DNA from 3 places in the Desulfosporosinus sp. FKA genome. Region 3 is predicted to be linked to each of the others. Evidence: riboswitches for the same ligand, from Rfam matches in the RefSeq annotation. Region 3 holds a riboswitch; each other region holds the start of a gene.
The links. A riboswitch is a leader RNA that binds a small molecule or an ion and turns the genes downstream of it on or off. The one in region 3 is predicted to bind thiamine pyrophosphate.

Region 1: it holds a riboswitch for thiamine pyrophosphate, as region 3 does, so the genes downstream of both, thiD (bifunctional hydroxymethylpyrimidine kinase/phosphomethylpyrimidine kinase) here and thiC (phosphomethylpyrimidine synthase ThiC) in region 3, are expected to answer to the same signal.
Region 2: it holds a riboswitch for thiamine pyrophosphate, as region 3 does, so the genes downstream of both, B5771_RS07570 (thiamine-binding protein) here and thiC (phosphomethylpyrimidine synthase ThiC) in region 3, are expected to answer to the same signal.

The regions. Positions count from the first base shown of each region.
Region 1 is NZ_NAHZ01000013.1:28,144-33,607, reverse strand. Features, by position in the region: gene rmuC (DNA recombination protein RmuC) at 107-1,432, opposite strand; TPP riboswitch at 1,710-1,825, shown strand; gene thiD (bifunctional hydroxymethylpyrimidine kinase/phosphomethylpyrimidine kinase) at 2,020-2,823, shown strand; gene B5771_RS02835 (SDR family oxidoreductase) at 3,011-3,748, shown strand; gene deoD (purine-nucleoside phosphorylase) at 4,667-5,380, shown strand.
Region 2 is NZ_NAHZ01000025.1:54,973-60,436, reverse strand. Features, by position in the region: gene B5771_RS07585 (ABC transporter ATP-binding protein) at 1-351, opposite strand, end outside; gene B5771_RS07580 (ABC transporter substrate-binding protein) at 355-1,437, opposite strand; gene B5771_RS07575 (ABC transporter permease) at 1,511-2,293, opposite strand; gene B5771_RS07570 (thiamine-binding protein) at 2,298-2,579, opposite strand; TPP riboswitch at 2,747-2,856, opposite strand; gene B5771_RS07565 (IMP dehydrogenase) at 3,091-4,587, shown strand; gene B5771_RS07560 (DMT family transporter) at 4,660-5,464, opposite strand, start outside.
Region 3 is NZ_NAHZ01000034.1:490,641-496,104, forward strand. Features, by position in the region: gene B5771_RS23505 (TetR/AcrR family transcriptional regulator) at 1-68, opposite strand, end outside; gene B5771_RS23510 (alpha/beta fold hydrolase) at 234-917, opposite strand; gene B5771_RS23515 (helix-turn-helix domain-containing protein) at 904-1,365, opposite strand; gene B5771_RS23520 (hypothetical protein) at 1,631-1,975, shown strand; gene thiC (phosphomethylpyrimidine synthase ThiC) at 2,096-3,385, opposite strand; TPP riboswitch at 3,616-3,721, opposite strand; gene B5771_RS23530 (threonine/serine exporter family protein) at 3,876-4,325, opposite strand; gene B5771_RS23535 (threonine/serine exporter family protein) at 4,322-5,035, opposite strand; gene B5771_RS23540 (UvrD-helicase domain-containing protein) at 5,289-5,464, opposite strand, start outside.

The DNA.
Region 1 (5,464 bases), on a different contig from region 3:
TGAACGAGTTCACTATGCAACGGCTCCCTAAAGATTGGATAAAATTATCCATAGAGATTAAAGAAGCTGTCAATTCTTAAAAAGAAACCGACAGCATTAAATCTAATTAATCTTCTACAATATCATTCTGATCTAATAAAAGGTTTGTTTCATTTACTGGCAACGATTGAACAGTTTTTAGCTTTCGTACAATCGTGCGTGATTTTTTCGTTGCCGAATCAATAGTATTACTTGCTTCTTGAAGCTTTTTCTGGGTTTTCTCAAGGATCTCCACAAATTTTCCAAATTCCGTTTTGACAGCACCCAAGAGGTTCCAAACCTCACTCGATCGTTTTTCAATGGCTAAGGTTCTGAAGCCCATCTGTAGACTGTTAAGAAGTGCAGCGAGGGTCGTTGGACCGGTGATGATCACCTTATATTCGCGCTGCAGGAATTCACATAAACCTGGGCGCCGCAAAACTTCGGCATATAAGCCTTCAATAGGCAGAAACATGATGCCGAAATCCGTTGTGTGGGGTGGATCGATATATTTATCATGAATACTTTTACCTTCTGACTTAAGGCGATTCTCCAGAGATTTAGCCAACTCTTCAACCCGCGGGACATTTACCTGTTCTTGTGCTTCCAGCAATCGTTCATAATCCTCCAAGGGAAATTTGGCATCAATGGGTAACCAAAGGATACTATCCTGATCATCCCGTGACGGTAATTTCAGGGCAAATTCAACGCGGTCATTACTTCCGAGCTTTGTCGGGACATTGGTTGCATATTGTTCGGGAGTAAGGATTTGTTCAAGTAAATTCCCCAGTTGAATCTCACCCATAATGCCTCTCGTTTTTACATTGGTTAAGACTTTCTTTAAATCTCCAACACCGGAGGCTAACGTCTGCATTTCCCCGAGCCCTTTATAGACAGCTTCAAGCCGCTCACTGACTAATTTAAAGGATTCTCCCAGTCGCTGTTCAAGGGTAGCGCTGAGTTTCTCATCGACGGTGGCGCGCATCTGGTCTAATTTATGGGCGTTATCCTGTTGAATCTGTGTAAGCCGTTCTTCGACAGTATGACGCAGTCGTTCCAATTTTAAATCAGTGGTTTTAGTTAGCGAGCCTAACTGATCTGAAAAAATATCCAACTGATTGTGCTGGAGGGAAGCAATCTCCGCCATACGCGTCAAAACTGAATCGTTGAAGGAATGAAGCGTTTGGCTTAGCTCTTCCCGCACCTGACGTGCGTTGAGCATTGATTCTTCGCGATTTTTAGAGATTTCACCATGAACTAAGCGCTCGCTGTGTTCAAGGCCCTTCTCCAATACCTCAAATTTTCCCTGGAAATGGTTCATTGAATTTTGAGAAGAGCGAAAGAGTAAGAGAATAAGTAAGAGTAACGAAATACTTGCCAGAACTATTAAAGTCATAAGTAAAGGATCTCCCATTAAAATGCCTCCTAAGTTTAAATCTATAATTACAATAACACACTTAAAAGACATTTCGTTGTTTATCTCGTATATTTGTGATTTCAACACCTTCGCATTCCAGGTTTCGTCCATTCACTTACGCGGTTGTTCCGCTAAACCTCTGGGCAATACTTCAGGTCTACCGCCGGTCATGGACGATCAAGTGTCTCTGTAGCTTTCAAATAAATCGAAAATCATGGTTTGACCGAGCTCAAAGAGTTGACTTTCGATTTCGAGCGTGTTAAGTTTTAAAAAACATATAGAGCGGGGGAGCTGGAAAGAGGCCGGCTGAGATTTAGACCCTGGAAAGTCTAGGACCCTATAAACCTGATCTGGATAATGCCAGCGTAGGTAAGCAGTTACTCTTTCGGTTTAAATAATTAAGAGCTTAACTCCTATTCTGGAGATAGGCTCTTTTTATATGAAAGAGTGAACTCGTTCAGCTAAAGCTGAACATCGGGGCTTCGGTGGGGGACTCTACCCCCACCGAAGCGGAGAACGGGGGCCACTCCCACTTGTAGAAGTGGGAGTCTCACGATTAGATGAAAAATCATGGGGGGAGAACAATGAAAAAAGCGCTTACAATTGCCGGCTCAGACAGTAGTGGTGGAGCAGGAATTCAAGCCGATCTCAAAACCTTTTCCGCACATGGCATTTTTGGCATGAGCGTTATTACCGCCGTCACGGCTCAAAACACACAAGGAGTTTTTGCCGTTCAAGATATTTCCAGAGAAGTGATAGCAGCTCAAATTAAGGCGATTTTTGAAGATATTGAGGTCGATGGTCTTAAAATCGGCATGGTTTCTCAAATTCCCACTATTGAGGTCATTGCCGAATCTCTAAAAAACTATTCTCCGCAGAACGTTGTGCTAGATCCAGTCATGGTATCAAAAAGCGGTTACCATTTGTTAAATCCAGAAGCCGAGGAGACGCTTATTCGTAAGCTTTTACCCTTAGCGACCGTCGTAACACCTAATATTCCGGAAGCAGAAGTGATGACGAAAATGTCAATTCATAATCTTCCCCAGATGGAAGTGGCTGCTAAAATAATTCGCCAAATGGGAGCTAAGAATGTTCTTCTTAAAGGCGGACACCTGGAGGATGATTCAACAGATATTCTCTATAATGGTCAAGGCTTCGAGTATTATGCTTCAAAACGAATTGCGACAAAGAATACCCATGGAACCGGCTGTACTCTTTCTTCAGCTATAACTTCTAACCTTGCCCTGGGCTATTCTCTTGACGAAGCTGTTTCTCGTGCTAAAGAATACATTACTGCAGCGATTGAACACTCTTTAGAGATTGGCAAAGGTGTTGGACCGACTCATCACTTTTATGAGTTGTATAAGAAAGCGGGAATGATGAACTGAAGGTTAAACATTAGTTCAAGATTTAGACGACAAACCAGGAAAGTGATTTGTTTTATGATTTTTGGAATCCTAAGCTCTGGGTAAGAGACTCCGGTTAAACTTGTACAGTTTTAGAGGGTGCGTTATACTAGAATTCAATATTTAAGATTTCTATAATACAGAACTAAGACGCAGAGGAGGAATTAAAATGTTGCAAGGAAAAATAGCTTTAATTACTGGCGGTGGTACGGGAATCGGGAGAGCAATCGCCCTGATTCTTGCTAAAGCCGGTGTCCAGATTGCCGTTAATTATTCCCGTTCGGAAGATGACGCCTTAAAGACAAAGGCCGAGGTCGAAAGTTTGGGAGTTCGTTGTCTAACTTACCGGGCCGATATCGCAAAGGATGAAGACGTCAGATTAATGATCAGGAAGGTTGTTAACGACTTTGGGAAATTAGACATTCTTGTGAATAATGCCGGTATGACTCACTTTGTAGATCATGCTGATTTAGAAGGTTTAAAAGAAGAATATTGGGACGACATTATGGGAGTAAATGTTAAAGGAACGTTCTTCTGCTCCCGTGCTGCCGCCCCGGAACTTAAGAAAACTCGGGGATGTATCGTCAACATGGCATCCATTGCCGGTCTGACGGGATTAGGCAGCTCTATTGCTTATTCAGCCTCCAAGGCTGCCGTTGTCAGCATTAATAAATCTTTAGCTCGTGTTTTAGCTCCTGAGGTTAGGGTCAATGCTGTAGCTCCGGGAATTGTGCAGACGCGTTGGGTAGCAGGTAAGGATGAACATATCGCCCATCTTGCAGCCGGTACTCCCCTCGGACGGGTGGCTACCCCGGATGATATCGCCGAAGTTGTTTACGCACTTATTGCCCATGCCGGCTTTGTAACTGGGCAAACGATTGTTGTGGACGGCGGAAACTTTATCTAAATCATACAACTCTGGTATAATAAGGTACTTGACAAGAAATAAAATATGATTATAATTAAATTATAGTCAATGAATAAAAAAATTCAGTTTAGTTCTTGTTAGGGCATGCTAGGTAAAGTTTCGATTCTTCGGAGGTTTTCAGCATTGCGGTTTTAATGGGTGCTGAATTCGTTGAATTGATAACTACCTAGTAAGAAGGTAGTTTTTTCTTTTAAGAAAGCTTTCCCGCAAAGTTCCTCCCCCGTAACTCTGTTGTCGTTAGTCCCATAAAATTTCTTTGGTAATCAGTAAGTCATTGATTCTGCTGGGAAATTAGGTCGAGATTTCAGAGGATTGTTTCCGAAACACATTTTATCAGAAGTAGTGGAGGATTTGTCGAGATTAGTTTGCTAACCTAACTTGATTTGGTTTATATTTCTTTTAGTGAGTATGTTGAAAATTAATCCAGAGCCGTTTATCCATTAATTCTGGGGGGGACTTTGCGGGATATATCAGTTAAAAGAAAGGCCACTAATTTGGTGGCCTTTTCTGCGTTTGCACCACGCAGTGGTGCAAACGCAGAGGGTTAAAACCCCTCCAGGGCCTTTACCTAAAACTTACCACGAAGCAAACCAATACAAATCCCTATGAATATTGTATAATAAGGCGGAAGGACATATGTCCTTAAGTCTTTTTCATGTATATCCTCTTTGTCCCTCCGGGACAGCATAATCGGAGGGAACCTTTTTCTTCTTTCCAAGTGCAGTTAGGAACGTACTGCCTATAGTTTCTTAGAGGATAAATGAAGAAAATTTTTGGATTAGATTTTAGAAATAAGCCCGCCTTTTGGTGGGCTTATTTCATTAAAGTGGACAGAACATCATTGAATAGGATAAAATAGGATTGATCAAAATTGTTTAATTTAGGAAGGTGACGTTTATGAGTATACATATTGGCGCTAAAGAAGGCGAGATTGCAAGGACCGTTCTTTTACCCGGCGATCCTTTGAGAGCAAAGTTCATAGCAGAGACCTTTCTTCAGGATGTTGTTTGTTATAATGAAGTAAGAGGCATGTTCGGATTTACAGGTACTTATCAAGGAAAACGAGTTTCTGTTCAAGGAACAGGAATGGGAATGCCTTCAATCTCAATCTATGTCAATGAACTAATTACAGAGTTTAAAGTTCAGAATTTAATTCGCATCGGTACTTGTGGTGCTATGCAGGAGGATATTCATCTTAAGGATGTCATTCTGGCAATGAGTACCTCAACTGATTCCAACATGAACAAACTTAGATTCAACACTATGGATTATGCTCCGACCGCTAATTTTTCCTTACTCATGAAAGCCTATAATAATGCTCAGAAATTGGGGGTCCCTGTTCGTGTCGGCAATATATTAAGCACGGATACCTTTTATGGGGATGAACCTGATGATTGGAAGCAATGGGCTAAGTTTGGAGTTTTGGCAGTGGAAATGGAAGCGGCTGCCCTCTATACTTTAGCTGCCAAATTTAACGTCAGGGCACTTGGGATAATGACTGTCAGCGATAGCTTTATAACGCATGAAATTACAACCTCCGAAGAGCGACAAAAAACCTTCCGCAATATGATTGAAATAGCCTTAGAAACAGCATTAGAATTAGAAGATTAATCATTTGATTTTGCCGAATCGTAAGACTCCCATTTCAAGTGAGAGTGGTTCCTATACCTTGCTTTAAGGGGTAGACCCCCAATG
Region 2 (5,464 bases), on a different contig from region 3:
CCAGTGGCGTGCTTTCTCCCTGGATTGACGTTTATCCTCACGCCGAATATCGCTGCCTAAGGCGACATTGTCCAACAAGGTGCGCCAAGGCAAGAGTAAATCTTTTTGGGGCATATATCCCACTTGACCAGGGATACCCTTAATGGATCGGCCTTCTAAGAAAATATCACCCTGAGCAGGCACCTCAACTCCGGCGATCAAATTACAAATCGAACTCTTTCCGCAACCGGAAGGACCAATCAGAGATACGAATTTTCCCGTTTCCACCTCAAGATTAATGTTTTTCAAAACATCCAGAACAGATTTCCCGCCGTCCTGATACGATAGCGACACATCTTTAAGTATTAGCATAATCTAAGCCTTGGGTAAGAAATCGTTTGTAAACGCTTTGTCCGTATCAATCATTTTATCCAGAAGCTTGTGTTCGAACATCCATTGGGCATAATTGTGCCAAACAGAGGCTTTCTGAACACCCCATTGCGAAGCATCTGCCTGATATTGCTTGCTAATCCAAGCTTGGCTTTTCTTAATAAGCTTCTGGTCCTCCTCCGGAGCATTTTTGATCAGGATATTTGCCGCATCATCGGGGTTTTTAATAGCATATTGGTATCCTTCACTGACGGCTTGAGTAAAGCGGCGAACGACATCGGGTTTTTCCTTAATCATTTTTTCACTGGTGACTAAAACCGGTGTGTAATCATCGAGAGCCGGATTAATATCTTTAATCCACATCATGTTCAGAGGCGTACCCGCCAGTTCGGCCTGAATCCCTTCCCAGCCATAGAAAATCCAGGTCAGATCGATAGAACCTTTTGACATACTGGCAATGGGATCAGCATCACCAATATTTATTATTTTAACCTTGTTAAAATCCGCATGTTCCTTTTCCATCAAGGCTTTAATGGTCTCTGTCTCCGACGGCAGACCCCAGCCGCCGTAAGTCTTGCCTTCAAAATCCTTCGCAGTTTGGATATTCTTACTCTTCAGGGAAGCAAAACCCGACGTGTTATGCTGTAGGATTGTGGCTATAGAAACTAAGGGCAGCCCTTGGACGCGGGCATCAGTGACTTGTTCCTGAGCGCTTATCCCGAAATCAGCTTTGCCAGTGGCCACCAACTGTTCCACCGTTCCTTGACTCGAAGGAGGAACAATTTGGACATCCAGGCCCTCCTTGCTAAAATAGCCTTTGTCTTTAGCCACATAGAGGCCCGTATGGTTAGTATTCGGTGTCCAGTCCAACATAATTGTCACTTTGTCAGGCTGAGCTGCCGGCTTTGTCTGCGCAGATTCTGCTGCTTTCTGCGTACTTGTGCTGCATCCGGTTAACAAAAGGAGGGCACATAAGCTTGCAGCCAGCGTTACACTTAATACTTTTTTAACATGCTTTATTTTCTTTCGTCCGTCGACAACTTCTGATTTAAACAATGGTTTAATCATGATTCCTACTCCTTTTCGCAACTTCCTTAAAACATAGTGATGTTCTATGGTTTTAGGTTTTACTCTTAGGTTTTTAATCTTCCTTAGTATGTAACCAAGGTAATGCAAGACGCCGAATCCCCGCGATTAAGACAAAGTAAAATAGACTTAATATCGTAATAGCGACAATTGCGGCAAATACCTGATCTGTTCGAAATGAATGAGACGAACGGGTTAAATATACTCCTAAACCGGAACTAGCTCCAAGCCACTCACCAATCACTGCTCCCATAACACTATAGGTTGCAGCTATCTTCAATCCCGCAAAAAATGATGGTAAAGCATTAGGCCAGCGAATCATATACAAGATTTGCCAGCGTGTTGCTCCCATACTCTTAAGCAGATTAAGCAGGTCATCATCACTGACCTCTAATCCCTCTATTAAACTCACGGCAATTGGAAAAAAACACACTAAGACAACAGTAACAATTTTAGGCAGCAGGCCATATCCCAGCCAGAGAATCAAAAGTGGGGCAACCGCGATAAGAGGCACTGTTTGGGACACAATCAGCAAGGGATAAAACAAACGCTTAATCAAAGGCGAAAGTACCATTGCCACCCCTGCCGCTAATCCTAAAGCTATTGCCAAAACGAACCCCGCAGTTGTTTCTAAAAGTGTTGTCAACGTGTGTGCCCAAAGCAACTCTCTAGTATTCCAAAAGGCTTTCAGTACATCTATAGGAGATGGAATCAGCCAGAGAGGCAATTTGAAATAGGAGACAATGATTTGCCAAAGGGCCAAACAGATTACTAGAAATACGATTGTCGGAATACTATCACGCCATTTTTTCTGGAACCGCCCTGATTTGAATGGCATTTCCTTACTTCTCCCGGTATTTTTTAATCTTTTCTTCGATGGTCGTTTTACCAGGATTATAGTCCATCTTAATATACGTCATAACCCGCCCCGCCCCGGCTTTTATACAAGCGTCCTGTGCCTTTCGTATAATCGCCCACAGTTCATCGGGTTCCCCCTCCATGGTAGTTTCCATCGGCCCAACCTCATAGGTCACACCACTGGCAGCCACAACAGCGATTGCTTCATCGACAACTTCAAAAAGCCGATCGTCTTCAACTTTTGGCAACACCTGAAATGCCATCATAATTTTAGCCACTCCAGACCACTCCTTTTAATTAGTATCATTTAGCAATCAGACTAAAACCTTCCCAGTACAGATTTCTTTTGGCATATCAACTAAGATACTTCCCATCCGAAAATTCTGCCCATTTTCTGGTGAAAATACGAAAACCGCACATGACATGCGCGGTTTACTTCTTCTCAACACATTTCCTCCGCTGGCATTATCCAGATCAGGTTCGGTCGGCAGTAACTCTAACCACCCTCTCAGCCTAATTTCTTAAGCTCCCGTTATATTCAGTTTATGCCTTTCTTCTAAAGTAGCACACATGGGGGTATTGTGCAAGCCTATTTAGTGACATACTCCCACCACCTACGCTCTTCAAACACTTTTAACATTTGCTCAACCATCCTCACATCTTAAGATGGTAAAATAGATCATATCTTCAAGGGTTTTAGCATTGACAAGACCTAACTCTTCATATAGACTAGTAAAAATTCTTCGATTGAAACCTTTAGAACAGGGAGTGTTTAAATTGGCTTATTATTATGAGGATGCGTCAAGAACGTTTAGCGAATATTTGCTCGTTCCAAATTTGACAAGGACAGATTGTGTTCCCAGTAATGTAAATCTCAAAACACCTTTGGTTAAATTTAAGCGCGGCGAAAAATCCCCGCTGCAGTTAAATATACCCTTTGTATCTGCAATCATGCAATCGGTCTCTAACGATAGTTTAGCCATTGCCTTAGCAAGATGCGGGGGGCTTTCCTTTATTTATTGTTCACAGTCGATAGAGGAAGAAGTCGAAATGATTAAGAAAGTCAAACGATTTAAAGCCGGTTTTGTGGTTAGTGATGCCAACCTTACACCTGAACATACACTGAAAGATGTTATCCAGCTTAAGAAGAAGACGGGCCATTCGACCATTGCCATTACTGAAGACGGCACTTCCTCGACAAGATTAATGGGACTCGTGACAACTCGGGACTATCGGATTAGCCGGGATGTTCTGGATAAGAAAGTTTCTGAGTTTATGACGCCGTTATCGAAACTAATCGTAGGTCAAGAGGGAATTAGTCTCAGTGAGGCAAATGATATTATATGGGAACACAAACTCAACAACCTGCCTATTATTGATAAAAATCAAAACCTGCTCTATTTTGTATTCCGAAAAGATTACGACGATCATAAAGAAAATCCTTATGAATTACTGGATTCGGAAAAACGCTTTGTCGTTGGAGCCGGAATTAATACCAGAGATTATGAAGAGAGGGTCCCCGAATTAGTGAAAGCCGGCGCCGACATTCTGTGTGTTGATTCCTCCGACGGGTTTAGCGAGTGGCAGGGGAGAACCATTTCCTATATTAAGAATAAATATCAGGGAAGCGTCAAGGTTGGCGGTGGCAATGTTGTTGATCGTGAGGGTTTCATGTATTTAGTAAACTCCGGAGCTGACTTCGTTAAAATTGGAATCGGCGGAGGCTCTATTTGCATTACCCGAGAACAAAAAGGCATCGGGAGAGGCCAAGCCACTGCAGTTATTGAAGTCGCCAAAGCACGTGATGACTATTATAAAGAAACAGGGATCTATGTCCCCCTATGTTCTGACGGCGGAATTGTTCACGATTATCATATTGTCTTAGCACTGGCCATGGGCGCAGACTTTGTGATGATGGGAAGATATTTTGCTCGTTTTGATGAAAGCCCTACCAAGAAGGTCAAACTCGGCAACAATTATGTCAAAGAATATTGGGGCGAAGGCTCTAATCGAGCCCGCAATTGGGAAAGGTATGACTTAGGAGAAGGGGATAAACTCCACTTTGAAGAGGGAGTTGACAGTTATGTTCCTTATGCGGGCAGATTACAAGATAATTTAGAGGGAACTTTAAGCAAAATCAAATCAACAATGTGCAGCTGCGGAGCAATCAGCATTGAGGAATTACAGCGAACAGCCCGTATGTCGTTAGTTTCCTCCACAAGTATTATTGAAGGCGGCGCCCATGATGTAATCCTAAAAGAGAACAATTATTAATGCTTCTTTTCTTGGAGAAAACTCAAAAGATCACTAAAACAAAAGACCAGGTTCAAGTCCTGGTCTTTTGTTTTAGCTTTGCGACCTTATTTCCAACCTCTCACTTAAAAAGGTAGAACCTAGGATCAAAACACCACCCATGATTTGCATAGGACTCATTTTTTCTCCCAGAAAGACAGCCGAGATGATCACTGCCGTGATGGGGTCAATATAGCTTAATGCGGCGATAGTCTGTCCTTTTAATTCTTTGATCGCTGTGAAATATAAGAAGTAAGCAATCCCTGTATGAAGAATACCTAGAATAAGGATGAAAACCATTGAGCGTAAGGTTAACCCAGAAAAGTCTACTGTATCACCCAAAACAATATAGGGCAGGAGCACCAAGCTTGATACCATCAATTGCACAAGGGTAGTCTCAAACCCTGTTAGGTTTTTAATAAATTTATTCATGATGATGACACCCGCATAGAGTACTGCTGCTGAAAGGCCATATGCTATACCGAGAAAATGATTACTACCACTGCCTGTATCGCCGCCTCCCAGGTTGATTAGAAACAATCCGGCCATGGCAATAATAATGCATCCGACCTTAGTGAATGTTAATCGTTCCTTAAGGAGAAAGGGAGCCATTATCATGACAAATATCGGAGCAAAATAATAACTTAAAGTTGCATTGGATATGGTCGTGTATTTATAGGCTTGAAACAAGAAAATCCAATTACATCCGATGGCGGCACCTGATAAGACTAAAAGTAACCCATTTTGTTTAATCGCCTTAAAGGATGGCCTTTGTTTAACAAGAATACTTGTCAAAATCAAAAAGGCGCTGCCAATAATTCCTCTAAGAAAGGCGATCTCACTGGAAGGCAAAGCAATA
Region 3 (5,464 bases):
AGCCTTAAGGCGTTTTCTGATATAGATTTTTTTACCTGCATTTTTTTTCGTTCACGCCGAGTGTTCATGGTAACAATGATTTACCTCCACATTCATTTATGAATGTGTTCATTTTATCATTCTAATATTCCGAATGCAAATAGTGGGTTAATATACCTTGCTCCTTTTTCCAGTGTTTCTCCGTCCAGGTTATAGATGGCATCGATAATTCTGTTCCGGTATGTGGAAGGGAATTAGTTCATTCTTTCTAGTTCTTGCAAAAAAAGACACAGCTCAGCACCGATTTTTTCACCGGTTGCACTCTGAAAAACGACGTGTCCTCCAGTAGGATAAGTTTTTAAGGCCCTCAGTCCAGCCATTCTAGAATTCAGATAATTAGCACTCTCTGGCTTAACTGTGTCATCGTCAAGGGTTTGAATGATCATTGAAGTACATTTAATGTTTGCTAAGAGAGATTTAGTTTTGTTAAGTAAAATCACAAATTGGATTAAAGCCGGAAAAGGGGGGACATTGACACTTGAGCTTAGATATTTCCTAGCATAAAATCTAAAATCGCATCTCAAATTGGAGATAACTTGTTTCATATTCCCATAAAATATCGGCGTATTGATTAGAACCAATGCTTGAATCTTATGTACTTGGCAAAGTTGAATCCCAAGCAAGCCACCCATTGAAAATCCGATAACCACCACATTATGGCAACGCTTTTCCAAATCAGCATAAGCAGCCACGACAGATTGAATCCAATCAGTATATTTCGCTCTGGCTAGGTCCCTGCGACTTGATTCGTGTCCTGCAAGCAGAGGCACTGCTGTTGGAAACCCACATTCATTGAGTTTAGTAACAAGAGAATCAATCTCACGACGACTTCCTGCAAAACCGTGAATTAATAAGCATCCTGTATTAAATTTCTCCATGACGAGTAAGCTCCTCAAAGCGTTTTTTTATATGGTCAAATTCAAAGGAAGAACAAATCCGCCTTTCCTGGCTGTCAAGGATTCGATAATGCTGGGAGATTAGGTTTTTTTGCATCGTATAGCCAAAAGAAGCCTCAAGCTCCTCCCACCATATTTTACCACCAAGAGTTTTAGGATAGTCCCGTTCGGTGCTGTCAAAGGCAAGAGCCATAATTACTTCCTTGGGCTGACCGCCAAACGTTATTGATAAAATTTCGCTCTTCCCAAAAATTGTGCAAAGTGTTACTGCACCCATCCAACCGAGTGTCGATCTGCCTTTTTCAATCTGTACGAGCGTTTTTTTAGACATGCCAAGTACTTCTGCCATTTTATCCTGTGAATAATCAAACTCTGTACGAACTAATTTTAATTTTTGGTCCAGTTTTTTTACAAATTCATCTTTAGTCATTAAAACAACTCCCATATAGTGTAATATTACACTATATGGGAGTTGTGGTCAATATATGTAGTCCTTAAATTCCCTGAACCCCTACAAAAATAGATTATAGAGTCACTAAAAATTCAACACACATTTTCAAAATCCTTTCCTAATATAAAATCTTCTATATGTTTGATAGAGTTATACCAAAAGATATAAAATAAAACAAAGGGATGGTTTCTAAGTACTTGCGATACTAAAAACAAGATAACAAAATAGTTGGAGGTATATTGGAATGGATTTTGGTGAGGTTTTTAAAGATATTTCTGCGGGACTCTTGGTTACAGATGCAGATTTTAATGTGATTTGGGCCAATAAATTTGAGGAACAGTTCTACGGAAAACCCGTTGTGGGTTTGCGTGCTATAGACTGTCACAAGGAAGAAAATCGTCAAAAAATTGCCGGCTTTGTAGAGCGGTTTAAAACCGGGGAATTAAAATCCTTTACCAAAATAGCCTTTGGGATGGTCATTACTTATAGCAGCTATTTCAAGAATGGAGAGTTCGCCGGAATGATTCGAACAAGAATTTATTTGCCCAAGGGGGCGGAGGCACAGGAGACTGCTCATTATCCAGAGTGAAAATTAGAATTAGCGTATTATGTCGGACGTATCCTTGACAAATTGGAGACAAAGTGGCTGTTGCAATATTCATTATGCAACGGCCCCTAAAAGTATACTTTTTGATACATTAGTTAAGAATCATAGAATTTTATTCATCAGTCTCATCGGGCACATTTCTCCACACATTGTACAGCTATCTTCGTGAGTTGGAGATGATTCTCTCCGATAACGTTCAGCTTTTTCCCGATCAATCGCTAATTCAAACATAGTAGACCAATCCAGCGCTTGTCTTGCTTTACTCATTTTAAGGTCCCAATCAGCAGCACCTGGGATTCCTTTGGCAATATCTGCCGCATGGGCCGCTATTTTAGTAGCTATTATTCCTTCTTTCATATCTTCGAGGGATGGAAGGCGAAGATGTTCTGCCGGGGTTACATAACATAAGAAGTCCGCTCCCGATGCGGCAGCTATGGCACCGCCTATGGCACTGGTAATGTGATCATATCCCGGAGCGATATCTGTCACTACTGGGCCTAATACATAGAAAGGTGCGTTATGGCATAATTTCTTCTCTAATAACATATTGGCTTGGATTTCATTGAGAGGGATATGACCAGGACCTTCGATCATAACTTGAACGTTCTTTTCCCAAGCGCGCAAGGTTAATTCACCTAACACGATAAGTTCTTCAATCTGTGCAGGATCAGTAGCATCCGCAAGGGATCCCGGACGACAGCCATCCCCCAAGCTCAGGGTTACATCGTACTTGGCGCAAATATCCAACAGATCGTCAAAATACTCGTAAAATGGATTCTCGCGATCATTTAATTCCATCCAGGCGAACAAAAGCGAACCTCCACGTGAAACAATATTTGTGACGCGTTTATTTTTTTTAAAATGAGCCACTGTTTGACGGTTAAGTCCAGCGTGTATCGTCATAAAATCGACACCATCTTGGGCATGCTTTTCTACAACCGCTAGAAACTCTTCTACAGTGATATCTTCAAGTTTTTTATCCAAAAAACCAATTGCATCATACATAGGAACTGTACCGATCATTGCCGTTGACATGTTAATTAGACGCGAACGAAATTCAGCAGTTTTTCCATAGTTGCTCAAATCCATAATAGCTTCAGCCTTCATATTAATGGCTGTTTGTACCTTCTCCAGTTCTAGATTAATATTCGCACAATCTTTGGAAATTCCTAAGTTGACATTGATTTTCGTTTTAAGGCCTTGCCCAACGCCTTCAGGGCTTAAAGTTAAGTGATTAATATTTGCCGGAATGACCACAGTTCCTTGGGCAACACGTGCACATATATCCTCAGGGGACTGATTCTCTTTTTGAGCAACAATTCTCATTGCTTCGGTAATTTCGCCTCGTTTGGCCGCCGCCATTTGTGTTGTCATAGCTAATTCCCTCCTCATTATTTTTTGAATGAAATAACCTTAATACAATCCTTCCAGAGCAAGTGAGTGAACTCGTTCAGCTAAAGCTGAACATCGGGGCTTCAGATGGGGACTCTACCCCACCTGAAGTTAACGAGGGACCCATCCCCACTTATAGAAGTGGGGGCCTAAAACCGAATAAAAAAACAGCTTCCCCGTAGGTAAGCTGTCGTTTTGACTCAGGTAAACTATGCTTCAATTCAAGTCAATCTTAAACGATTTTGCTTTCCTACGCTGGTACTAGCCAGATCAGGTTCGAAGGGACAAGAGCAATAGCTCTATCTCAGCCGCATTTGGGCACCCCTAGCAATTAATTTCGATTTATTATACAACGTCATACTTAAGAAGTAAATGTAAATGCACAAGTAAATATTTTAACAATTTAGTTCAATGAAAAACGCCAAAGTACCATGTCACCCAAAAGAGCTATATCTACGCCAATTCAGAATATCCACGAAAGAGATAAATATTAATGATGACGGTATTCATAAGAACGTAATGCAAAAAAGATTCTGAACAGCGAAGATGCCACCATAATGCCGGCAGCTATGGCAACTGCAATACTTACCGTGTAAGAGCCATAATCGGCAAACTCTACAATCCTATTATTGATCGCATAGCTCATCGTATAGTATAAGGCCCGACCTGGAACTAGTGGAATAATAGCTGCTGTTAAAAAAGTAGTAGCTGGCGTTTTCTCGATGCGGGCACATAGCTCTGAGTAAAAGGTTACTATAATAGCCGATACAAAGTACTGCGTCATTTCGCTGCTTAGCCAGAGACCGCCCAGTAAGTATATCATCCATGCTAACATACCGCCTAAAGCAGCATACCATATTTTCCTTCCTTTAATATTGAACAGAATCGAAAAACCAAGTGAACCTATAAAAGCCAAAATGATCTGAAATGTAGGGATCATTTAAACATACCTCCAACAAAAACCGATACCAGACCGAATCCAAAAGAGATGGATAATGCTACAAGAATAGCTTCACAAAGACGCAGTAGTCCTGCTATCGTATCTCCGCTTATGATATCTCTTATTGAGTTTGTTAGAGCCAATCCCGGTATCAGCAGCATGATATTTCCAATTGCAATTTTATCGAAGCTATGGCCTATCCCGGTTCTAACGAGCAGAACTCCCAGCAAACCTACAATGAACGAACATAGTATATTTACGATAAAAACATTCTTATCCAATCTTTGAATAAAAGTGATCACTGATTTCAATATCATGCCGATAGCTGCAGAAACAACTGCATCATTCAAGTCGCCTCCATAGAAAACCGTGAATGTTCCAGCAATCACACCATATACCAAATATTGGACAGTTGGACCATATTTATGTCTACTCCCGATCTTTTCGATTTCATTGCTAATATATTCCGCCTCAGGTTTGTGAGCACAAATATAGTGGGAAAGATTATTAAGTCTGTCTAACTTATCCAAATCTGTTGCGTATTTTAAGATCCTCCTGGTTTGAGTGAGCGTATTTCCGTTTTTCGATTGCAGAGATACGACGATGCTAGACGTGATTGTAAATACATCCACCCGCTTAGCATCATATGCTTTGCAGATACGGCTGATGGAGTCCTCTACGCGATTTACTTCAGCACCGCTGACAAGCATTTGTTCTCCAATATCCATTATGTAACTTAGTAATTCTTTTGTAAGCATATGATTTAATGCCCTTTCAGTTATTCCAACAATCTAAAGACATACTTTTAGCTTAATGATTCACTTTGATTATAAAATTTCATTTGCATAATTATACATCGAATTTAATTTATTGGCATCGGAAGCACCCTAAAGTGACAAAAAAACCGGCCTTAGATTTTTCACTAAAGCCGCTGTTTACACTTTTAGTTAAGTGATGCGTTAATTAAATCAAGGGGCTTTTATCTCCTTTATAATAAATAACCAGTCGATGGAGTGCCCGTGTACAGGTAATGTACAGTAATTGTCTATCAAAATCACTCACATAGTTTTCTTTACTAACATCATAAGCGATCACAACATCAAATTCTAATCCCTTTGCCATATAAGTTGGAATGACCA